One region of the Saccharopolyspora sp. NPDC000359 genome, then DNA from elsewhere that is predicted to be linked to it. Evidence: riboswitches for the same ligand, from Rfam matches in the RefSeq annotation. Region 1 holds a riboswitch; each other region holds the start of a gene.
The links. Region 1 has a riboswitch for S-adenosylmethionine ahead of thrC (threonine synthase). Riboswitches for the same ligand answer to the same signal wherever they lie in the genome.
Positions count from the first base shown of each region.

Region 2: another riboswitch for S-adenosylmethionine. It lies ahead of ABT324_RS04975 (methionine ABC transporter ATP-binding protein); the one in region 1 lies ahead of thrC (threonine synthase).
Region 3: another riboswitch for S-adenosylmethionine. It lies ahead of ABT324_RS07605 (aminotransferase class V-fold PLP-dependent enzyme); the one in region 1 lies ahead of thrC (threonine synthase).

Region 1 covers NZ_JBEPDU010000018.1:77,969-85,850, forward strand. The annotation lists gene ABT324_RS14320 (sulfite exporter TauE/SafE family protein) at 21-827, opposite strand; gene rpsT (30S ribosomal protein S20) at 1,037-1,297, shown strand; gene holA (DNA polymerase III subunit delta) at 1,350-2,336, opposite strand; SAM riboswitch class I at 2,433-2,566, shown strand; gene thrC (threonine synthase) at 2,579-3,838, shown strand; gene ABT324_RS14340 (DNA internalization-related competence protein ComEC/Rec2) at 3,908-6,259, opposite strand; gene ABT324_RS14345 (ComEA family DNA-binding protein) at 6,256-7,035, opposite strand; gene ABT324_RS14350 (DegV family protein) at 7,149-7,882, opposite strand, start outside.
Region 2 covers NZ_JBEPDU010000004.1:189,602-197,483, reverse strand. The annotation lists partial or broken gene ABT324_RS04990 (transglycosylase family protein) at 1-203, shown strand, start outside; gene ABT324_RS04985 (resuscitation-promoting factor) at 766-2,256, shown strand; gene rsmA (16S rRNA (adenine(1518)-N(6)/adenine(1519)-N(6))-dimethyltransferase RsmA) at 2,434-3,294, shown strand; SAM riboswitch class I at 3,470-3,557, shown strand; gene ABT324_RS04975 (methionine ABC transporter ATP-binding protein) at 3,806-4,825, shown strand; gene ABT324_RS04970 (ABC transporter permease subunit) at 4,822-5,505, shown strand; gene ABT324_RS04965 (MetQ/NlpA family ABC transporter substrate-binding protein) at 5,585-6,394, shown strand; gene ABT324_RS04960 (4-(cytidine 5'-diphospho)-2-C-methyl-D-erythritol kinase) at 6,537-7,493, shown strand; gene ABT324_RS04955 (ABC-F family ATP-binding cassette domain-containing protein) at 7,630-7,882, shown strand, end outside.
Region 3 covers NZ_JBEPDU010000007.1:155,614-163,495, forward strand. The annotation lists gene wag31 (DivIVA-like cell division protein Wag31) at 1-191, shown strand, start outside; gene ABT324_RS07595 (hypothetical protein) at 335-760, shown strand; gene ileS (isoleucine--tRNA ligase) at 1,066-4,221, shown strand; SAM riboswitch class IV at 4,349-4,464, shown strand; gene ABT324_RS07605 (aminotransferase class V-fold PLP-dependent enzyme) at 4,503-5,840, shown strand; gene lspA (signal peptidase II) at 6,022-6,684, shown strand; gene ABT324_RS07615 (RluA family pseudouridine synthase) at 6,726-7,610, shown strand; gene ABT324_RS07620 (hypothetical protein) at 7,654-7,882, shown strand, end outside.

The DNA.
Region 1 (7,882 bases):
ATCTTGTGGGCTGCGGCACGTCAGGCGCCCGCAGCGAGCTTCCAACCCAGGCTGATCACGAGGCCGACGACCACGGTGAGGAAGACCCGACGCACGAAACCCGAGCCACGCCGGGCCGCGACCACCGCGCCCAGGACGCTGCCCGCGATGTTGCTCAACGCCATCAAGATCCCCAGCCCCCACAGCACCTTGCCCGCCGGGATGAAGAAGATCAGCGCACCGATGTTGGTCGCGACGTTGACGACCTTCGCCGTGGCCGAAGCAGTGAGGAACGCGAAGCCGACCAAGCCGACCAGCAGGAACACCAGGAACGAGCCGGTGCCCGGGCCAGCGATGCCGTCCCAGAAGCCGATCACCGCGCCACCCGCGAGCATCACGAGCAGCTGCGCGCGGCGCTGGAAGCGCGGTGCGTCCACCGAACCGAGGTCGGGCTTGCGCCAGGTGTAGAAACCCACGGCCACCAGCGCGACGAGCACGACGATGTTGAGCACGTGCGAGGGCAGGGCGTTGGCGAGCATCGCGCCACCCAACGAACCCAGCAGCGCCACCACCGCCATCGGCAGCGCGGCGCGCCAGTCGATCGGGGTGCGCTTGGCGTAGGTGCGGGCCGCTGCCGAGGTGCCCGCGATCGCCGCGACCTTGTTGGTGGCCAACGAGTAGATCACCTCGCCGCCGGGCATCAGCAGCAGCATGGCGGGTAGCTGGATCAGGCCGCCACCGCCAACGATCGCGTCGACCGCCCCGGCGAGGAACGCCGCCGCGCAGAGGAACAGCAGACCGGCGAGCGTGAGATCGGCGAAACCGGGCCAGTTCAGGGCGTCGAGCACGAGGATCGACCTTATGGCCTGCCGCGCCGGTTCCGAGGCGGATGTGATCGCTCTCGCCCCGGCTCGCCCGGCCGACATCCGCCCAGGTCGCGGCTGTTAACATGGTCGACCGTGCCGTGCGGCGTTCCGCCGTGGAGGAAACCTGCCCCCGGGCAGGGCCGATCAAGCGCGGCACGACTGATTCGTCACGACGAGGAAGAGGCGCACCAGTGGCCAACATCAAGTCCCAGATGAAGCGGATCAAGACCAACGAGAAGAACCGGCAGCGCAACAAGGCCGTGAAGTCCTCGCTGAAGACCGCGATCCGCAAGTTCCGCGAGGCCGCTGCCGCCGGCGAGAAGGAGAAGGCCATCGAGCTGCAGCGGGCCGCCAGCAAGGCGCTGGACAAGGCCGCCAGCAAGGGCGTGATCCACCGCAACCAGGCCGCCAACAAGAAGTCCGCGCTGGCTCAGCGCGTCAACGAGCTCTGAGGCTCGGCCTGGTCTTCGGCCCCTTCCCCGGCGGGAAGGGGCCGTTTGCCGTTCAGGAGCGCTGGTTGCGGAGTTCGACCAGGCGCAGGACGGTGCGCTCCAGCGCGTAGGTGGCGTCGGCGGCCATGCCCTTGACCCCGGCGTTGACCTCGGCGACGGCCTGGAGCGCGGCGGCGAGGCTCCTGGGGTTCCAGCCCCGGGACTGCGCCAGCGCCTTCTTCACCTTCCACGCGGGCATGCCCAGCTCCCCGGCCAGCCGGAACGGGTCGTTGCGACCACCGGCAGCGGCGACCCGGCCGATGGTGCGGACCGAGTCCGCCAGCGCATCGGCGATCAGCACGTGCGGCACACCGAGCTGCACCGCCCAGCGCAGCGCCTCCAGGGCGGCCGCGCGGTCCCCGGTCACCGCCTTCTCCGCCACCGCGAACCCGGTGACCTCGGCGCGGCCCCGGTGGTAGCGGCGCACCGCGGTCTCGTCCACCTTGCCCCCGGTGTCGGCGACCAGCTGGGTCGCTGCCGCGGAGAGCTCGCGCAGGTCCGAACCGACGGTCTCGATCAGCGCGGCCACCGCCGCCGCGTCCGCCTTGCCGCCCGCCCGGCGGACCTCGTCGCGGACGAACGACTCCCGCTCGGCGGGTTTGGTGATCTTGTTGCACTCGGTGACGCGCGCGCCCAGCTTGCGCAGCGCGTTGGGCAACTCCTTCGCGTGCTTGGACCGCCCGCCACCGGAGTGCACGACCACGAGCGTCACGCCGTCGACCGGCTGCTTGGCGTGCGAGAGCAGGGCTTCGGCGATCTCCTTGCCCGCGTCCTGCGCGGACTCCACGGCCAGCACCCGGCCCTCCGCGAACAGCGACGGGCTGAGCATCTCGGCGAGCTCCGGAGGGGTGAGTTCGCTCACCTTCACCCGGCGCAGCTCCGCTTCCGGGTCCGCCGCGCGGGCCGCTCCGACGGCCGCCCACAGCGCACGTTCCACCAGCAGTTCCTCGTCGCCGAGGACCAAGTGCAGCGGATCGGTGACCACGGCCGGTGAACTCATGCAGGCATGGTCCCACGCACCCGTGACGATCCCGGCATCTGGATCGGCCTGGCCAGAACGCGGCGCGATCCATTAGCGTTGCGAGCACAACCGAATAGCTCATCCAGAGGGGCAGAGGGAACGGCCCGATGAAGCCCCGGCAACCGTTCGCCCGGTGAATCGTGATGTTCAGCGCGAGGTCTCCGGCGAAAGCGGTGCCAATTCCGACCCGTCCGCGGGACAGATGAGGAGAGGACCTCGCGATGACCGCTGCTGCCCAGCGCACGAACACGACCTTCGACCTCGGCAACGCCGTCGAACTGGTGTCCAAGGAAGAGGGCCACCGGCAGCCGCTGGCCCCCGAGTTCGTGTCGCTCGAAGACTTCTCGCCGCTGGAAGTGGCCTACGACTTCCCCCGGATCCGCCGCGAGGACATCGAAGCCGGTCCCCGGTCGATCTGGCGCTACAAGCAGCTGCTGCCGGTGCCCTCCAACGTCGAGGAGCACCCGAACACCGACCCCGGCTGTACCCGCCTGATCCGGGCCGACAACCTCGCCAAGGCGCTGGGCGTCAAGCGGATCTGGATCAAGGACGACACCGGGAACCCGACCCACTCCTTCAAGGACCGCGTGGTCGCGGTCGCGCTGGCCGCCGCCCGCGAGTTCGGGTTCAAGGTGCTGGCCTGCCCGTCGACCGGCAACCTGGCCAACGCGGTCGCCGCGGCCGCCGCCCGCGCCGGGTGGGACTCGGTGGTGCTGGTGCCGAAGACCCTGGAGCGCGCCAAGATTCTGATGAGCGCGGTCTACGACGGCTCGCTGCTCGCCGTCGACGGCAACTACGACGACGTGAACCGCCTGGCCACCGAGCTGGCCGGGGAGCACGAGGACTGGGCGTTCGTCAACGTCAACGTCCGCCCCTACTACTCCGAGGGTTCCAAGACCCTGGCCTTCGAGGTCGCCGAGCAGCTCGGCTGGCGCATCCCCGAGCAGATCGTGGTGCCGATCGCCTCCGGCTCGCAGCTGACCAAGGTTCACAAGGGGTTCAACGAGCTCAGCGAGGTCGGCCTGGTGGAGCCGAGCCCGGTGCGGATCTTCGGCGCGCAGGCCACCGGTTGCTCCCCGGTGTCCACCGCGTACAAGAACGACCAGGACGTGGTGCAGCCGGTGCGGCCGGACACCATCGCCCGCTCGCTGGCCATCGGCGCGCCCGCCGACGGTCCGTACGTGCTGGACATCGTGCGCAAGACCGGTGGTGCCATCGAGGACGTCACCGACGACGAGGTCCGCGAGGGCATCCGGCTGCTGGCCCGCACCGAGGGCATTTTCGCCGAGACCGCCGGTGGGGTCACCGTGGCCACCGCGAAGAAGCTCGTCGAGACCGGCAAGATCGACCCGGACGCCGAGACCGTCCTGCTGATCACCGGTGACGGGCTGAAGACGCTGGACGCGGTCCAGGACCAGATCGGCCCGAAGGCCACCGTGGCTCCGACGACCGAGGCCGTCAACCAGGCCCTGGGCCTGTAACCCGCTTTCCCGGACGTGCGCGGTGCTGCTCGCGGCACCGCGCACGTACCGTCTACAAGGGACTGGAGTTCAGCGGTCCACCGCGCGCAGCGGATCTCCGCGTGAGACGTGCCGCGGACCTCGTGGGCCGGGCAGGATCGCGATGTCTCCTTCCTGGTCGGTGCGCAGCACTTCCGCGCCGCCGCGGGTGAGCAGGTCCACCACGAACGGGCTGGGGTGCCCGTAGCTGTTGCCGTCGCCGACGCTGATCAGCGCCGTCCGCGGCCGCACCGCGCTCAGCAATCTCGGTGTGGTGTACCGGGATCCGTGGTGCGGGACCTTGAGCACGTCGGCCCGCAGGTCCAGCCCGGCGGCCATGAGGCGCCCCTGGGCGGGCAGCTCGATGTCGCCGGTGAGCAGCAGCCGCCCGGCCGGGGTGGTCGCCAGCAGCACGATCGAGGCGTCGTTGGCGTCCTCGGCCGTCTGCGACCGGGTCGACGCCGGATCCGGTGCCAGCACGTCCAGCACCAGGCCCGGCCAGCGCACCCGCTGCCCGGACTGCATCGGCACGACCGGCACCCGGTGCGCCCGGGTGTCCCGCAGCACCTGCCGCATCGCCCACTCCGGCTCCCGCAGCGGCCCCACCGCCACCGCACCGACCGCGAACTCGCCCAGCAGCCCGGTGAGCCCGCTGACGTGATCGGCGTGCAGGTGCGTCAGCACGACCAGCGGGACGCGGCGCACTCCGAGTCGGTCCAGGCACGCTGCCGCCCGCCGGAGGTCGGGGCCGGTGTCAACCACCACTGCTTCCCCCGGGCGCCCGGTGGCGAGCACGAGCCCGTCCCCCTGGCCGACGTCGCAGACGACCATGCTCCAGCCGGGCGCGGGCCAGCCGGACACCGCGCTGCGCACCGGCACCAGCACGAGCACCGCGAGCAGCAGGCCCACCGACGCCAGGACGCGGAACCGCTTGCCGCGCAACGCGACCAGACCAACGGCGACCAGCCCCGCCAGCAGCAGTCCGCCGGTGGTCCCGGGCAGCCAGTCGAAGGCCCCGCCGGGCACCGCTGCTGCCCGGTCGGCGACCAGCACCAGCCACTCCAGCTCGGGCGCGGCCAGCCAGCAGAACGCGCCCGCCAGCCAACCGGACAACGGCGCGACCACCGTTGCCAGCACGCCGAACACGGTCGCCGGTGCGACGACCGGACCGGCCAGCAGGTTCGCGGGTACCGCGACGAGGCTGACCGTGCCGGACAGCGCCGCGATCAGCGGAGCGGTCACGACGTGCGCTGCCAGCGGGACCGCGATGGCCTCCGCCACGCCGACCGGGACACCCCGGCTCCGCAAGGCTGCCGCCCACGCCGGGGCCAGCACGACCAGCCCGGCCGTCGCCGCGACGGACAGGGCGAAGCCCGGGCTCGTGGCCAGCTCCGGCATCAGCAGCAGCAAGCCGATCACGCTGGCCGACAGCACCGGCAGCGCGGAACGCCGCCTGCCCAGCACCAACGCCAGCAGCGTGATCGCGCCCATCGCCGCCGCGCGCAGCACGCTCGGCTCCGGACCCGCCAGGACGACGAACCCGACGAGCGCCGCGCCAGCCCCGAGCGCCGACAGCAGCGGCCCCGCGCCGACCAGGTGCAGCACGACGAGCACGGCACCGCACACGATCGCCAAGTTGGCCCCCGAAACCGCCATGAGGTGCGTGAGGCCCGCGGTGTCGAAGTCCTGCTCCACCTCCGGCGGCAGCGCGCCGGTGTCACCGACGACCAGGCCGGGCAGCAGTCCTGCGGCAGCGGGGCCCAGCTCGGCGGCCGCCGTGCGACGCAGCCCGTCGCGCAGGTCCGCGGCAGCTCGCTGCCAGCCCGGCGGTGGGCCGACCTCGGTGGGCGCCCCGAACACCTGCAGCGCAGCGATCGTCAGCTCGCCCGAGCGCGGCGGTGCAGCCTTGCCCCGCACCGTCACCTGCTGCCCGGCTATGAGGTCACGCCACTGCTCGGTCGGCACCAGCAGCACCACCGAACCGCTCGCGCGCACGTGCCGCCCGATGAGGTCAGCCGTTTCCAGCTCGGCCCGGACCAGAGCGCGGTCCTGCGCTCGCCGCGCCCCGAAGGACGCGCCGCGCAGCGGAACTGGTGCGCTGGTCAGGGTCACCCGTGCCGTCACCCGCTCGCCGTGGTGGGCCGCCTCCCGGACCGGGTGGTGCTCGGCGTGGTGGCCCCGGACTGCCATCCCGGCCGCGGCGACGCCTGCCAGCAGGAGGACCACCAGCGTTCCCCTCGCCCAGGCCCGGCGCCTCGTGGCAGGCCACAGCACCGGGGCCGCCAGCAGCGCGCACACCGCCGTCAGCGCCACCACGCCCCACCCGGCCAGCAGGCCGAGCAACGTGACCGCCCAGACCGCAGCCGCGGTCGGCGCCAGCCGGAGGTCGAACCCGGTGCTCACACCCGCACCAACTCCCGCAGCCGGGCGAAGCGGGACCTGCCGATCCCGCCGACCTCCCGCAGCTGCTCCACCGAGTCGAACCGGCCGTGCTCGGTGCGCCACCGCACGATCCGCTTGGCGGTGACCTCGCCGATGCCTGGGAGTTCATCGAGTTGCTCCTCCGTTGCGGTGTTCAGGTCGACCTTGCCGTCGCCGGTCTGCCCGGACTGGGCCTGCGGCGGCACCGGCACGGCGACGTGCAGCTGCTCGCCGTCGGACAGCCGGCGGGCGAGGTTGAGCCCGGTCAGGTCGGTGTCCGGCAGCACGCCACCGGCCGCCTCGACCGCGTCGGCGACCCGACTGCCGGGCTCGACCGTGACCAGGCCGGGGCGGTTGACCCGGCCGACGACGCTGACCACGAGTTCGGGCGCGGACGTGGTGGCCGCTGGGAGCGGCGGCGGGGGCAGGACGGGTGGCGGGGCCGGCTCGGCGGCGGACCTGGAGGTCCACGCCATCGCGGCCATGCCGAGCAGCAGGACGGCGGCCAGCAGGGCGATCGCGAGCACACCGGTCCGGCCGGGGTCCACTCTGGACCTCAGCAAGGACTCGGGCAGCCACCGCTCCGCGAACCGGCGCGTGCGCGGCACCGGTTCCGGTGGTGTTGCGGAGTAATCAGGACCGGCACGCTCCACCGCGTCGTCGCGGTCGGCGTGTCGGCGCAGGGCCTGCAGCCTGCTGCGCGGGTCGAGTGCTTCGTCAGGCCCGCCTGTGGCGCGGATAGCTCGTGCGTCGAACATGACGACAAAGTTAGATCACGCGAATCCCGTTGCGCAGCCCCTTTTTTCGCGACCAGGACCACTGTGGACGAAGATTCAGCACGATGGTGTGGAATCCGCCCACCGAAAGGTTCTCAGTCGGCCGAACGCCACCCGTTCGGGAGAACCACGACCCCCACCGCGCCAGGCCCGATGTGCGCCCCGATCACCGCGCCCACCTCCGAGACCACGCAGTCCGCCACCGCGCCGAGGTGCGCGCGGATCCGGCTCGCCAGCTGCTCCGCGCGCTCCGGCGCGGCCAGGTGGTGGACCGCGATGGCCGCCGCCCCGGAACCCGCCGCCGACGAGGAGATCTCCACCAGCCGGGACATCGCCCGCGTGGTCGTCCGCACCTTCTCCAGCGCGTCGATCCGCCCGTCGTGGACGTGCAGCAGCGGCTTGATGGCCAACGCCGTGCCCAGCACGGCGGCTGCCGTGCCGATCCGGCCACCGCGCCGCAGATACTCGAGCGTCTGCACCGAGAACAGGGTGGTGGTGCGCTCCGCGGTGGCGGTCGCGGTGCGCACGACTTCGTCCAGGTCCGCACCCGAGTTCGCCACCTCGGCCGCGGCCAGCACCGAGAAGCCCAACCCCATAGCGGCGGAGCGCGAGTCGACGACCCGCACCCGGTCGGCGTCGACCTCGCGAGCGGCCAGCCGCGCCGCGTCCCACGTGCCCGAGAGCTGCCGCGACAGGTGAACCGCCACCACGCCGTCGGCGCCCTCGTCGAGGGCCGCCCGGAAGGTGCGCGCCAACTCCTGCGGCGTCGCGCCCGCCGTGGTCACGCGGTGCTTGCGCGCGAAGGCCCCCGCCAAGTCGTCCGGCCCGA
Region 2 (7,882 bases), on a different contig from region 1:
CGATCAACACCGGCAACGGCTACTACGGCGGCCTGCAGTTCAGCCGCCCGACCTGGAAGGCGCACGGCGGCGAGCGGTTCAACCGCTACCCGCACCGGGCGACGCGCGAGCAGCAGATCGTGATCGCCGAGGTGCTGCGCGCGGAGCGAGGCGGATACGGGGCTTGGCCCGCCTGCGCGCGGAAGCTGGGACTGCCGAGGTGACGTTCACGACTCGCCCTGGGACGCGGTTCCCACGGTGAGGGGAGGGGAGCCCGGCCCGAGCACGCAGCGCGCTCGGGCCGGGCTCGCGTCGCGGGGCCGAGGAACGGCCGTTCCGCTGCGTTGTCAGCCCCGTGTGTTACATCACCAAGGTTCGGCGGGAATCAGTTAACGCCCCCGCCCTGGTACCCCTGAACGGGGCAATTTTGGGCGATCTTGCTTACTGATCGTGGTTGGTTGCCTGGCAAACCGGCGTAACGCAGGTCACATGCGGGAACCGGGTGCTTGGCTGCACCGGTTGATCACGCTAGAGTCTCGGCCTCGTAACCGATGACAACCAGTCATGGGGAACGCCCGTTAGTCTCGCCGGTGTACGTCGGGGAAGCGGGCCGTGGGCAAGGGTGCCCCGGTCGGCTAGGACGGCAGTTGGCTTGCGGGAGTCGGATACAGACACGAAGCACGAAGGTTGTGCGCCTGCGGGAACGAAGGAGTTGAGCGATGACACCGTCTCGCCCGACGCCCTCCCGCATCAGCGCGACTTCCGCCTTCGGGAGGTAACGACCCTGTGAACGGACGCGGCGAGCCCAGCTATCCCGGCCACCAGGCCGAGGGCTACTGGGCCGATTCCTTCGACTCTGCAACGGACTGGTTCACCCCGGTCCAGGCCGCTGAGCAGCACACCGCGGTCGGTCTGCTGGACCGGCCCGAGACTGAGCGCTACCCGGCCGAGGACCACCCCAGCTTCCCGCCGGGCGCCCTGGACATCACCCCGGAGGACATCTACGAGGCTCTCGGCCCGGACGCCGAGGACGTGCTCGCGACCGCCGAGATCGACGTCGACGAGGTCATCCGGCTGATCAACGCCGAGACCGTCGTCCTGCCGCCGCTGGTCCTGCCGGAAGAACTGCCGGAGGCCGAGCCGGGCGCCGCCCCGCCGCAGGAGGCGGTCGAGGCGATCACCGTCTGGAAGCGACGCTTCCTCAAGGGCGCGGTCGCTGGCGTGCTGCTCACCCTCACCGGCACCGGCGGCGCGGCCGCCGCGATGGACAAGTCGGTGACCGTCGAGGTCGACGGGCAAGAGCGCACCGTCAACACCTACGAGAGCACCGTCGCCGAGGTCCTCGAGGACGAGGGCATCACGATCGGCCAGCACGATGCGCTGAGCCCGTCCCCGCAGGCCAAGGTCGGCCACGGCGACACCATCACGCTCGACCGCGGTCGGCTGCTCACGCTCAACGTCGACGGCGAGGTCCGCGAGGAGTGGGTCCGCTCGGTCACCGTCGGGCAGGCGCTGCAGCAGCTCGGCGTGCCCACCGAGGGCGCCTGGCTGTCCGCTGACCGCAGCATGGCCGTGCCGAGCGAGGGCATGGAGCTGGTCATCAAGACCAGCAAGGACATCACCCTCATCGACGGCGCCGGTGAGCCGCGGCAGCTGACCACCACCGCGGCCAACATCGATGAGCTGCTCAAGGAGCAGAACCTCCAGCTCGGCGCCGAGGACACCATCACCCCGGGCGGCGACCAGCGGTTGGTCACCGGTGCCGAGGTGCGTATCACCCGCACCGGCAGCACGGTGATCAACGTGACCACGCCGGTCCAGCCGCCGGTCCGCGAGATCGTCGACAACACGATGTTCAAGGGCGAGGAGCGGGTCGAGTTCCCCGGCGTGCCCGGCGAGAAGATCGTGACCACCCGCGTGACCACCCGCAACGGCGAGGAGGTCGGCCGGGAGGTCGTCGGCGAGAAGGTCACCAAGGAAGCGCAGGAGAAGGTCGTGCGCGTCGGTGGCAAGCAGCCGCCGACCAGCGGGGTCTGGGACAAGCTGGCGCAGTGCGAAGCTGGCGGCAACTGGGCCATCAACACCGGCAACGGCTACTACGGCGGCCTGCAGTTCAACAAGTCCACCTGGGACGCCTACGGCGGCGACCAGTACGCGCCGTACCCCCACCAGGCCAGCCGCGAGCAGCAGATCGCGGTCGCGGAGAAGGTCCGCGCCGCCCGCGGTGGCGGCTACGGCGCCTGGCCCGGCTGCTCGTCCAAGCTCGGCCTGAGCTGACGGCTCCAGCCCCGTCCCGCGCGGCGGTGCGGGTAGCGGACCCTCAGCGCCCTCGACTGCGGTGAAGGGCACCTCTCGTCGGCCCGATCGGCGGGAGGTGCCCTTCACCAGCTGCTGCCCTCCGACGTCGCCGCACCTGGTCGGGGCTGTTGGGTGGGGTGCGGGTACGTTTTGTCTGTGGACGACCAGCAGGCGGCGCTGCTCGGCCCGGCCGACGTGCGTCGGCTGGCCGAGGAGCTGGACATCCGGCCGACGAAGAAGCTCGGGCAGAACTTCGTGCACGACCCGAACACGGTGCGGCGCATCGTGTCCTCAGCGTCGGTCACCGCCGACGACGTCGTGCTGGAGGTCGGACCCGGCCTCGGCTCGCTGACGCTCGCCCTGCTGCCCGCTGCGGGCGCGGTGACCGCCGTGGAGATCGACCCGGTGCTGGCCGCCAGGTTGCCGCGCACCGCCGCCGAGTTCGCCCCGGCGCTGGCCGACCGGCTCACCGTGCTCGAAGCCGATGCGCTGCGCGTCCGCGCCGCCGACTTCCCCGCGCCGCCCACCGCGCTGGTCGCCAACCTGCCCTACAACGTCGCCGTGCCGGTCGTGCTGCACCTGCTGGCCGAGCTGCCGAGCCTGGAGCACGGGCTGGTCATGGTGCAGGCCGAGGTCGCCGACCGGATGTCCGCCGAGCCCGGCAGCCGGGTCTACGGCGTGCCCAGCGTGAAGGCCGCGTGGTTCGCCGACGTGCGGCGCGCGGGCCCGGTGCCGCGCAAGGTGTTCTGGCCAGTGCCCAATGTGGACTCCGGGCTGGTGTCGTTCCACCGCGTCGACCCGCCGTCGGGCGCCAAGCGCGAGGACGTCTTCCGCGTGGTGGACGCGGCCTTCGCGCAGCGGCGCAAGACGTTGCGCGGCGCGCTGTCCGGCTGGGCCGGGTCCGCCGCCCAGGCGGAGGAGCTGCTGCGGGCCGCGGGCGTCGACCCGACGGCGCGCGGGGAGCAGCTGCGGATCGCCGACTTCGCGCGCATCGCCGAGGTCGCGGGCGACCGCTGAACCACTCGTCCGGGTGCTTGCCAGGCGGGGTCAATCCGCTACTAGGAGTCACTGCTAACGCGTGGTGTGGCGGAGAAATTCCCGCTCGTCCGGGTGTGTGATTTGGCGAACGATTCCGGAAAGTGACGACTATCAACTTGCGCTGGAATCCGCCAGTGGGGTCTACTATCCGGGAAATCCATCCCGAGCGGCCGAGAGACCTGGCTCCCAGACGCCGCAGCAACCACCCGACGGGCAGGTGCTAACGCCAGGACCGATGGAGTAGCTGTGGATTCCAACGCGCTGTTAGCCGGCCCGCCCGCGGAGCACACCCGGTCGCTGTCGGCCCGGTCATCGCAAAGCCACATCCGGAGGCTGCTGACGCAGCGTCGCGTCATCGACCACGGGCGGCGCACCACCACCGCCTGTCGTCGCGAGATGTGACCCAGCTCTTCCCCTCCCTTTCCGAAGTTCCCTGGCCTGCTGCTCCCTGCGCGGAGCGCGGCCGTCGCGAGCTGATGTGGAGCCGATCGTGATCACAGTCGAGAACCTGACCAAGTCCTTCCAGCAGAACAACGGCACCGTGCGCGCCCTCGACGGCGTCACCATGGAAATCCCGGCCGGCGCCGTGTGCGGCGTGGTGGGTCCCAGCGGCGCGGGCAAGTCCACGCTGGCCCGCTGCATCGCCCTGCTGGAGAAGCCGGACGCGGGCGCCATCCGGGTCGACGGCACCGACCTGGTCTCCCTCGACGGCAAGGCGCTGCGCGCCGCGCGCCGACAGATCGGCGTTGTGCCGCAAGGGGATTCGCTGCTGCGGCAGCGCACCGCCGCGGGCAACGTGGCGCTGCCGCTGGAGGCGGCCGGGATGTCCGGCCCGCAGCGGCGCAGCCGCGTCGGCGAGCTGCTGGACCTCGTCGGGCTGACCGACAAGGCCACGGTCTACCCCGACCAGCTCTCCGGTGGGCAGCGGCAGCGGATCGCGGTCGCCCGCGCGCTGGCCGCCAAGCCGTCGGTGCTGCTGGCCGACGAACCGACCTCCGCGCTGGACCCCGGCACCACCGACTCGGTGCTGACCGTGCTGGACCGCGCCCGCGCCGAACTCGGCGTCACCGTCCTGGTGGTGACCCACGACATGGCCGTGGTGCGCAAGATCGCCGACGACGTCGCGGTGCTCGACGGCGGCCGCGTGGTCGAGCACGGCAAGGTGCTCGACCTGGTCGCCGAGCCCGGCAGCCGGGTCAGCTCGACGCTGCTGCCCGCCACCGACCAGGCCGAGCCGCTGCGCCCGACCGACGGCCGCCACGACGTGGTCGCCGAGGTCGTGCTGGTCGGCTTCGCCGCGGTCGGGGCGCTGCTGCCGGAGGCGGCCAGCCGGTTCGGTGTCGAACTGGCGATCCTCGGCGGCGGGCTGACCCGCCTCGGCGACACGCCGGTGGCGAAGTTCAAGGTCGGCCTGAGCGGCGAGCGCGCGGAGGCCGCGCTGAAGTGGATGGTCGAGCGGGACGCGCACGTGCGACGCGCCCCGGTCTGCGTTGACGGAGTTGCTGCGTGACTGATGTGACCCCCTGGTCGGAGGTCTTGGAAATCCTCGGTGAGGCAACGCTCGGCACGCTGTACATGGTGTTGGTGTCCACCCTGCTGGCAGTGCTGGGAGGCCTGCCGCTCGGTGTCCTGCTACACCTGAGCTCGCCGGTGGGGCTGAACCCGAAGCCTGCGCTGTACCGGGTGCTCGGCGTCGTGGTCGACGTCGTGCGCTCGGTGCCGTTCGTGGTGCTGCTGGTGGTGCTGGCCTCGTTCACCCGGCTGCTGATCGGCACGTCGATCGGCAGCACCGCGGTGATCGTGCCACTGACCATCGGCGCGATCCCGTTCTTCGCGCGGTTGACCCAGAACGCGTTGCGCGAGGTCAGCTTCACCGTCGTGGAGGCGGCGATCACCACCGGGTCCAGCAGACTGCGGATCGTGTGGACGGTGCTGCTCGGCGAGGCGCGGGCCGCGCTGGTCGGCGCGGTCGGCGTCACCGCGGTGGCGCTGATCGGCTACGCCGCGATGGCGGGCGCCATCGGCGGCGGTGGCCTGGGCACCACCGCGATCCAGGACGGCTACCAGGGCTACGACGACCGGCTGCTCTACGGCTCGGTGGTGGTCCTGGCGGTGCTGGCGTTCGGGATGCAGCTGATCACCGACCTCACGGCCAAGCTGGTCGACCGCCGCCGCACCGCGGCGGGCTGATCTTCCGGGTCCGGGTGACCCGACCTCCCCTCGTCCGGGAACGCGTTCCCGTTCTGACGTCCAGAAAGGACAACCCCTGATGCGTTTGCGCTTTGCTGCCCTGGTGGCTGCCGCCGGTCTGGCGCTGACCGCGTGCGGTGGCGGCCCGACCGCTGCCGAGGACCCCAACGCGCCGATCCGGGTCGGGGTCAACCCCACCCCGCACGGCGAGATCCTCGAGTACGTCAAGGACAACCTCGCCGAGCAGGCCGGGATCGACATCGAGATCGTCAAGTTCGACGACTACAACCGGCCCAACGAGGCGGTGGCGCACGGCGAGCTGGAGGCCAACTACTTCCAGCACGTCCCGTACCTGGAGGAGTACCGCAAGCAGCGCGGCGGTGACTTCGAGTGGGTCGCGCCGGTGCACCTGGAGCCGCTGGCGGTGTACTCCAAGCAGTTCAAGTCGCTGCAGGAGATCCCAGGTGGCGCGACCGTGACGCTGTCCAACGACCCGGCCAACCAGTTCCGCGGCCTGAAGCTGCTGGAGCAGGGCGGGTTGATCAAGCTCAAGCCGGAGGCCGCGGTCGGCACCCGGCTGGACGCCGCGATCGCGGAGAACCCGAAGAACATCGACTTCAAGGACCTCTCGCCGGACCAGCTGCCGCGCTCGGTGGACGACGCCGCCGCCGCGGTGGTCAACGGCAACTACGCGATCAAGGCCAACCTGCAGGACCCGGTGGTCGTGGAGAGCCCGGAGGGCAACCCGTACGCCAACGGCCTGGTGACCACCCCGGCGCTGGCCAAGGACCCGCGGATCGTGAAGCTGGCCGAACTGCTGCGCTCGCAGCAGGTCAAGGACTTCATCAACCAGGAGTGGGGCGGCGTGGCCGTCATCCCGGCTTCCTGACCGGCAGCAGCGGTGGAGGGCACCCCCGGGCCTCGGGTCCGGGGGTGCCCTCCGCTGCCTCCACCACCCGCGCGGTGGGGGAAGGTGGCCACATAGTCGGCGGTGGGGTTCCTCGGGCACGTACGCTCTAAGTGTGCTCTCCGTGGTTCCTACCCCCATCACCGTTCGCGTACCGGCCAAGGTGAACCTGCACCTCTCGGTCGGGGATGCCAGGCCGGACGGCTACCACGAGCTGGTCACCGTCTTCCAGGCGCTGTCGATGACCGACGAGGTGACCGTGCTGGCCGCCGAGGAACCCGTTGTCGAGGTGCACGGCGAGGGCGCCGAATCGGTGCCCACCGGGGCCAGCAACCTGGCGTGGAAGGCGGTGCAGCTGCTCGCCGAGCACAGCGGTCGGGACCCGGAGGAGCCCGGCGTGCGGTTGTCGATCAACAAGGGCATCCCGGTTGCCGGGGGCATGGCCGGGGGCAGCGCGGACGCGGCCGCCACGCTGCTGGCGCTGAACCAGCTGTGGCGGCTGGAGCTGGGGCGCGACGAGCTCAGCGAGCTCGCCGCGAAGCTGGGCAGCGACGTCCCGTTCTCCTTGCAGGGCGGCACCGCGCTGGGCACCGGACGCGGGGAGCGGTTGGTCCCGGTGCTGGCCCGGCACACCTTCCACTGGGTGATCGCGCTCGACCGGCGTGGCTTGAGCACCCCCGCCGCCTACACCGAGCTGGACCGGCTGCGCGCCGAGTCCCGGCCGAACCGGGTTGGTGAGGTCGAGCCGCTGCTGGAGGCGCTGGCGTCCGGCGATCCCCGCCAGCTCGCGCTGCTGCTGGGCAACGACCTGCAGGCGGCCGCGGTCTCGCTGCGCCCGAACCTGCGCCGCACGCTGCGCGCGGGCGTGCAGGCGGGTGCGCTCGCCGGGATCGTCTCCGGTTCCGGGCCCACCTGTGCCTTCCTGTGCACGGACGCGGATTCGGCGGTGCGCGTGGCGGCGGAGCTCTCCGGTGCGGGCGTGTGCCGGACGGTCCGCGTGGCCCACGGCCCGGTGCCGGGCGCGAAGCTCGTGTCCGAGGAACCGGCCCACCGCCCGACCCCACCCCAGGTCCACGCCTAGGTGACCTCCTGGTGGGTGACAACGATCTGCAGTTTCCATTGAAACTGCGGTCCCCAGCCACGGCGGATCGCAGTTTCAATTGAAACTGCGATCCCCCTGACCACGTAACGCAGTTGATGGAGTAGACGAGCACTCGATGGTGAACCTGGTCAATCTCGAATCGGTCCACAAGAGCTACGGCGTGCGCCCGCTGCTGGACGGGGTGTCCCTGGGCGTGTCGGCGGGCGAGCGGATCGGGGTCGTCGGGCTCAACGGCGGCGGCAAGACGACGCTGCTCGAGGTACTCGCCGGTCTCGCCGAACCGGACGACGGCCGGGTCAGCCAGTCGCGCGACCTGCGGATGGCCGTGGTCACCCAGCGCACCGAGCTCCCCGAGGACGCGACGGTGC
Region 3 (7,882 bases), on a different contig from region 1:
TCGAGAAGAAGATCGAAACCCTGCGCACGTTCGAGCGCGAGTACCGCACTCGACTGCAGACCTACCTGGAGTCGCAGCTGCGCGAACTGCAGGACCGGGGGTCGGCGGCGCCCGCCGAGAGCAGTGGCAGCCGCTCGTCCGGTCAGCAGGCCAGCTACAGCTTCGGAGCGCGGGCAGCCGAAGCTGGCTGACCACCCGTGCTGACTCGCGCTCGGTGGAACCGGTGACGCGGGCGATCGGGATCGAGGAATCGCTGTGAGCCAGCGGCGGCGGGTGGCGCGCCCGTCGCCGCTGGCGCGCGTCGGGACCCGTACCGCGAGGGGTGTGAGGTCACGTGCTGTTGGTCGTGCTGCTGCTGGTCCTGCTCGCGGCGGGTGTGCTGGTCGCCGCCGTCGTGGGCGGCGACGCCGAGCTGGCGTGGCTGTCGGTGCTGGCCAGCGTGGTCGCGGTCGGCCTGCTGGTGGCGGACCGGGTGCGGCGGCGCCGGGAGGCGGTTAAGCGCGACGCGGCCGAGCCGCCGTTCGCCGACATCGGCGAGGAACCGGCGGAGGAGCGCAGCAACGCGGCCGAGGCGGCGCGGCCGGACGCGCAGGTGCTGGTGATCGACGAGCGCCCGCGCTACCACGTCCGCACCTGCGAGTGGATCGGCTCGCGCAAGACGGTCAAGCTGAGCCTGCGGGAGGCGCGGGAGCTGGGCTTCACGCCCTGCGCCCTGTGCGCGCCGAACGCCACCATCGCCGCCGAGGTCCGGCCGTCCTGAGCCGGTCGGGCGGAGTCGGTGAAAACTGGTGGCGGTGGCCCGGTACGCTGGAACGACCAGGCGACGATCCGGCCATCACCGGGGAGCCTCCGGAAGAACGGGTGCCCGCAGCACCTCAGTAGAACCGGACGGGTCCAGCCCGTCACAGCTGGCAACGAGGGGTCGTCGGCGTCCGCCGGCGGCAAGCGGGGTGGTACCGCGGATCTCGTGCGGAGCACGCGCACGAGGTGTCGTCCCCGCGTGGGCACCGAGGTCTCGGTGACCGTGCGGCGGCAACGACACACACCGCGAGGAGCGCATCCGCGATGTCATATCCCAAGGTTCAGTTCGGCGACGCCGGTGAGCGCGGCGTGGCTGCCCAGCCCGCGTTCCCGGAGATCGAGCGCCAGGTGCTGGATTTCTGGGCGAGCGACGACACCTTCCGGGCCTCGGTGCAGGCCCGCGAGGCCGGGACCGACGGCGCCAACGAGTTCGTCTTCTACGACGGCCCGCCGTTCGCCAACGGCCTGCCGCACTACGGGCACCTGCTGACCGGCTACGTCAAGGACGTGGTGCCGCGCTACCAGACGATGCGCGGCCGCCGGGTGGAGCGCCGGTTCGGCTGGGACTGCCACGGCCTGCCCGCCGAGGTGGAGGCGGAGAAGCAGCTCGGCATCACCTCGAAGTCCGAGATCGAGGGCATGGGCGTGGCCGCGTTCAACGACGCGTGCCGCACCTCGGTGCTGCGCTACACCGCGGACTGGGAGGACTACGTCACCCGGCAGGCGCGGTGGGTGGACTTCGCCAACGACTACAAGACGCTCGACCTGGACTACATGGAAAGCGTCATGTGGGCGTTCAAGGCCCTGTGGGACAAGGGCCTGGTCTACGAGGGCTTTCGGGTGCTCTGGTACTGCTGGCGCTGCGAGACGCCGCTGTCCAACACCGAGACCCGCATGGACGACGTGTACCGCCAGCGCCAGGACCCGGCGGTGACGGTCGGGCTGCGGCTCACCGCCCCGGGCAAGGCCTTCGACGGCGCGCTGGCCCTGGTCTGGACGACCACCCCGTGGACCCTGCCGTCCAACCTCGCCGCAGCGGTGCACCCCGAGGTGGACTACGTGCTCGTCGCGCCGGGCAACAGCACCGAGCGCTACGTGCTCGCCGAGGCCCGGTTGGGCGCCTACGCGCGGGAGCTCGGCGAGGACGTCGCCGACCACGTTGTCGAGCGATTCAAGGGATCCGACCTGCTGGGCAGCCGGTACCAACCGCCGTTCGACTTCTTCGTGGGCCGCGAGAACGCCCACCAGGTGCTCGCCGCCGACTACGTCACCACCGACGACGGCACCGGGATCGTGCACATCGCACCGGCCTTCGGTGAGGAGGACAAGCTCGTCACCGACGCCGCCGACATCGAGCCAGTGGTGCCGGTCGACGCGCACGGCAAGTTCACCGCGGAGGTGCCGCCGTACGAGGGCCTGCAGGTCTTCGAGGCGAACAAGCAGATCGCCCGCGACCTCAAGGACGCGGGCCTGCTGCTGCGGCACGAGACCTACGACCACCCGTACCCGCACTGCTGGCGCTGCGACAACGCGCTGATCCAGCGGGCGGTGTCGTCCTGGTTCGTGGCGGTCAGCAAGTTCAAGGACCGGATGGTCGAGCTCAACCAGCAGATCAACTGGGTGCCGGGGCACATCCGGGACGGCCAGTTCGGCAAGTGGCTGGAGAACGCCCGCGACTGGAACATCTCCCGCAACCGGTACTGGGGTTCGCCGATCCCGGTGTGGGTCTCCGACGACCCGAACCACCCGCGCACCGACGTCTACGGCTCGCTGGACGAGCTGGAGCGCGACTTCGGGGTACGGCCGAAGGACCTGCACCGCCCGGAGATCGACGAGCTCACCCGGCCCAACCCGGACGACCCGACCGGCAGGTCCACCATGCGCCGAGTGCCGGAGGTGCTGGACTGCTGGTTCGAGTCCGGCTCGATGCCGTTCGCGCAGGTGCACTACCCGTTCGACAACGCCGGGTGGTTCGAGCACCACTACCCGGGTGACTTCATCGTCGAGTACAACGGCCAGACCCGCGGCTGGTTCTACACGCTGCACGTGCTGGCCACCGCGCTGTTCGACCGGCCCGCGTTCAAGAACGTGGTGGCGCACGGCATCGTGCTGGGCCACGACGGGCTGAAGATGTCGAAGTCCAAGCGCAACTACCCGGACGTCAACGAGGTCTTCGACCGCGACGGCTCGGACGCGATGCGCTGGTTCCTGATGGCCAGCCCGATCCTGCGCGGCGGCGACCTGGTGGTCACCGAGCAGGGCATCCGGGAGGCGGTGCGCCAGGCGGTGCTGCCGTTGTGGAACTCCTGGTACTTCCTGGCGCTGTACGCCAACGCCGAGGGCGTCACCGGTGAGTCCAGGGTGGACAGTCAGCACGTGCTGGACCGCTACGTGCTGGCCAAGACCCACGAGCTGGTCGGCGACGTGCAGGCCGCGCTGGACTCGCTCGACCTGGCCGGGGCGTGCGGCACCGTCCGGGACTTCCTGGAGGTGCTGACCAACTGGTACGTGCGGCGCTCCCGCGACCGCTTCTGGGCCGGTGACCGCGACGCCATCGACACCCTGCACACCGTGCTGGAGGTGACCTGCCGGGTGATGGCGCCGATGCTGCCGCTGACCGCGGAGGCGGTGTGGCGCGGGCTGACCGGGGGCCGCTCGGTGCACCTGGCCGACTGGCCGCTGGTCGACGAGCTGCCCGCGGACGCGGCGCTGGTGAGCGCGATGGACCAGGTCCGCCAGGTGTGCTCGACGGCCTCGAAGTTGCGCAAGGCCAACAACCTGCGGGTGCGGTTGCCGCTGGCCAAGCTGGTGGTGGCCACCGCGGAGGCGGAGGCGCTGCGGCCCTTCGCCGAGCTGATCCGCGACGAGGTCAACGTCAAGGAGCTGGAGCTGACCACCGACGTGGCCGCGCACGGCCACTTCGAGATCGCGGTGAACGCGCGGGCGGCCGGTCCGCGGCTGGGCCGCGACGTGCAGAAGGTGATCAAGGCGGTCAAGGCGGGCGAGTGGAGCCGCACGCCGGGCGGTGCGGTCGTCGCGGCCGGGATCGAGCTGCAGGAGGGCGAGTTCACCGAGCGGCTGGTGTCCACCGACTCCGGTGCGGCTTCGCCGCTGCCCGGCGACCTGGGGCTGGTCGTGCTGGACACCGAGGTGACCCCGGAGCTGGCCGCCGAGGGCGTGGCCCGCGACGTGGTCCGCGTCGTCCAGCAGGCGCGCAAGGACGCGGGCTTCGAGGTCTCCGACCGGATCACGGTGACCGTCTCGGCGCCCGAGGAGGTGCTGTCGGCGGTGACTGCGCACCGCGAGTTCATCGCGGCCGAAACCCTCGCCGACGCGGTCGAACCCGGTTCCGCGGTCGGCGGTTCCACCGGCACGGTCGGGGACGGCACCGAGGTCGAGGTTTCGGTCGCCCGGGTCTGATCCCCGACGTGGGCGGGCACCTCGCGCGTGAGGTGCCCGCCCACGTTGCTGTGACGCAGACCTCTCCCACGCTTCGGGAAGAGGTGTTGCTCGCGGTGCGGGCCCTTTCCTAATCTCCTGTTCCGAAGGTCATGAGTGCCAGCGCCAAGCCCCGGCTCGCTGGCCGGCAACCCTCCAACCGCGGTGGGGTGCCCCGGGTGAGGACCTGGCCGGTCGCGCAGGGCGACCCGGCAAGCGCGGACCCCTCAGGACGGGTCCGATGAGGCCCTGGGAGGGGCATCATGACGTCTGCCGTCGTCACCATTCCGACGCAGTCCACTGCTGACCACCGCGTGCCCGCCGTGGTCGGGAACGCGCTGCGGGTCCCGCTGGTCACCGGGGGCAGCGCCACTTACGCCAACCTCGACCACGGCGCCAGCGCGCCCTGCCTGGAGAGCGTCCGGACGGCTGTTGACCAGCTGCTGCCGTGGTACGCGAGCGTGCACCGCGGCGCGGGTTTCGCCTCGCAGGTGTGCACGCGGGTCTACGAGGGGGCGCGGGACGTCCTGCGCGAGTTCGTCGGGGCCCGCCGAACCGACTCGGTGATCTTCACCCGCAACACCACCGACGCGCTGAACCTGCTGGCCAGGGCCCTGCCACGCAGCACTTCCGTCGTCGTCTTCGACACCGAGCACCACGCCGCGCTGCTCCCCTGGGGCGGCCCGCGGGTGCGGCGGATCGAGGCCCCGGGAACCCCGGCCGAGGTGGTCGCCGCGCTGGACGCGGCGCTGGCGGAGTGCCCGGAGGGGCCGCGGCTGGCGGTGATCACCGGGGCTTCCAACGTCACCGGCGAGCTGTGGCCGGTCGCTGAGCTCGCCCGGGTCGCCCGCCGCCGCGGTGCGCGGACCGTGCTGGACGCCGCGCAGCTCGCCCCGCACCGCCCGGTGCGGATCGCCGAGCTCGACATCGACTACGTCGCCATCTCCGGGCACAAGCTCTACGCGCCGTTCGGTGCGGGCGCGCTGGTCGGGCGCGCCGACTGGCTCAACGCCGCGGACCCGTACCTGGCCGGAGGCGGTGCGACCCGGCAGGTGCACGAGCGCGCGGTGAGCTGGACCAGCGGAGCGGAGCGGCACGAGGCGGGATCGCCGAACACGGTCGGCGTGCACGCCCTGGCCAAGGCTTGCGCGGAGCTGTCGGCGAACTGGTCGGACGTCGTGGCGCACGAGGAGGCGCTGCTGGGCCGGTTGCGCGCCGGGTTGCGCGAGGTGCCGGGGTTGCGCGAGCTCCGGCTGTTCGGGCCCGACCACGAGCGGGTCGGCGTGGTGAGCTTCACCGTCGACGGCCAGGACCCCGGACTGCTCGCCGCCGCGCTCTCCGCCGAGTACGGCATCGGCGTCCGCGACGGGCTGTTCTGCGCGCACCTGGCCACTCGGCGGTTGCTGTCCCGCGCTGGGGCGGACGCGGACCGCGCGGTGCGCGTCAGCATCGGCCTGGGCACCACGGCCGAGCACGTCGACCGGCTGGTGGGCGCCCTCCGCGAGCTGGTCGCCAACGGCCCGACCTGGCGCTACGAACAGGTCGACGGCCGCTGGACCCCGGTCGACGACTTGCGCCCCCTCCCGGACTTCCTCCCCTGACCACTCCCACCCCGCGGCTCCTCCCGGGTTGGGTGGGCGTGGTCCCGGTGCGGCGTCGAGTCGCAGTTTCAATTGAAACTGCGATTCGGGCCCCTGGCGGACCGCAGTTTCAATTGAAACTGCGGGGCGGGGCAGTGGGACTGCCGGAACCCGGTCGGTGCGGTTCAGGGACAATGGGGGTGTGAGCAGCGACCAGTCCACACCCAGGCAGTCATCCCCGGAGTCGGCCGACCCCGGGGAAGCCGTCGAGCAGGCGCCCGAGACCCCGGCCGAGACCGCCGGGACGTCCAGCGGAGCGCCCGGTGAGCGACCGCGCACACCGCGCAAGCTGCTGGCGCTGCTGTTCGGGGTGGCGTTGGTCGGGCTCGGGCTCGACATCCTCACCAAGGTCCTCGTGGTCGCCGAGCTGGAGGGCGAGCCGCCGGTGGAGGTGCTCGGCGGACTGCTCTACCTCGACGTGCTGCGCAACCCGGGCGCGGCGTTCTCCCTGGCCACCGGCCTGACCTGGCTGCTGGCGCTGCTGGCCATCGCGGTGGTCGGCGTGATCATCTGGCTGGCCCCGAAGCTGCGCTCGCCGGGCTGGGCGATCGGCCTCGGCCTGGTGCTCGGCGGCGCGTGCGGCAACCTGGTGGACCGCATCTTCCGCGCGCCCGGCCCGCTGCAGGGCCACGTGGTCGACTTCCTGTCGCTGCTCGCCCCCGGTGGCGCGGTGTGGCCGGTGTTCAACATCGCCGACAGCTGCATCGTCGTCGGCGGCGTGCTGGTCGTGCTGCTGTCGTTGATGGGCCGTGACTACGACGGCACCGTGCACCGGAAGAAGAAGGCGGCGGGGAACGAGTCGTGAGCGATCTTCGAACTCTGCCGGTGCCCGAGGGGCTGGACGGCATGCGGGTCGACGCGGGCCTGTCGAAGCTGCTGGGGCTGTCCCGCAACGCGGTGGCCACCCTCGCCGAGTCCGGTGACGTGCTGCTCGACGGCAACCCCGCGGGCAAGTCCGACCGGCTGGTGGCCGGTTCGTGGCTGGAGGTGTCCCTGCCCGCCGCGCAGCAGCCGCTGCAGGTCGTCGCCGTGCCGGTGGAGGGGCTGGAGATCCTCCACCAGGACGACGACATCGTGGTGGTGGACAAGCCGATCGGCGTCGCGGTGCACCCGAGCCCCGGTTGGGAGGGCCCGACGGTGGTCGGCGGGCTGGCCGCCGCCGGGGTGCGCATCGCGACCACCGGCGCCGCCGAGCGGCAGGGCGTCGTGCACCGGCTCGACGCGGGCACCACCGGGGTGATGGTGGTCGCCAAGAGCGAGCACGCCTACTCGGTGCTCAAGCGGGCGTTCAAGGAGCGCACCGTGGACAAGCGCTACCACGCGGTGGTGCAGGGGCACCCCGACCCCAGCCGCGGCACCATCGACGCGCCGATCGACCGGCATCCCCGCCACGACTACAAGTTCGCGGTGGTCACCGGCGGCAAGCCGAGCATCACGCACTACGAGACGGTGGAGGCGTTCCGCGCCGCCTCGCTGGTGGACGTGAAGCTGGAAACCGGTCGCACGCACCAGATCCGAGTGCACTTCTCAGCGATCAAGCACCCGTGCGTCGGCGACCTGACCTACGGTGCGGACCCGGTCCTGGCGCGAAAGCTGGCCATCACCAGACAGTGGCTGCACGCCCGGAGCTTGTCCTTCGAACACCCCTCGGGCGGCTGGGTGACCTTCGAGAGCCAGTACCCGGACGACCTGCAGCACGCGCTCGACGAGCTCCGCGACCAGGACCGCTGAACCAGGTACCGTTGCTGCACGACCTACCCGTGGAGGGGGCTTGATGGCACAGTCGGGAACGTTCGGGGGCTCGGATGCGCCGACACCGCCCACCGGCATGCCGGTGATCGACCCCGGGGCTGACGCGGAGACCCCGCCCAGCGGGTTCACCAACCTCGGCGACGTGATCAGCGCGGAGGACGTGGGGTCGGCCGCGCCCTCGGTCCTCGGCGCCCCGGAGCCCACCCCCTCGTCGGGTGAGGCGGGGGACTGGCCGAAGCTGGAGTACCGCA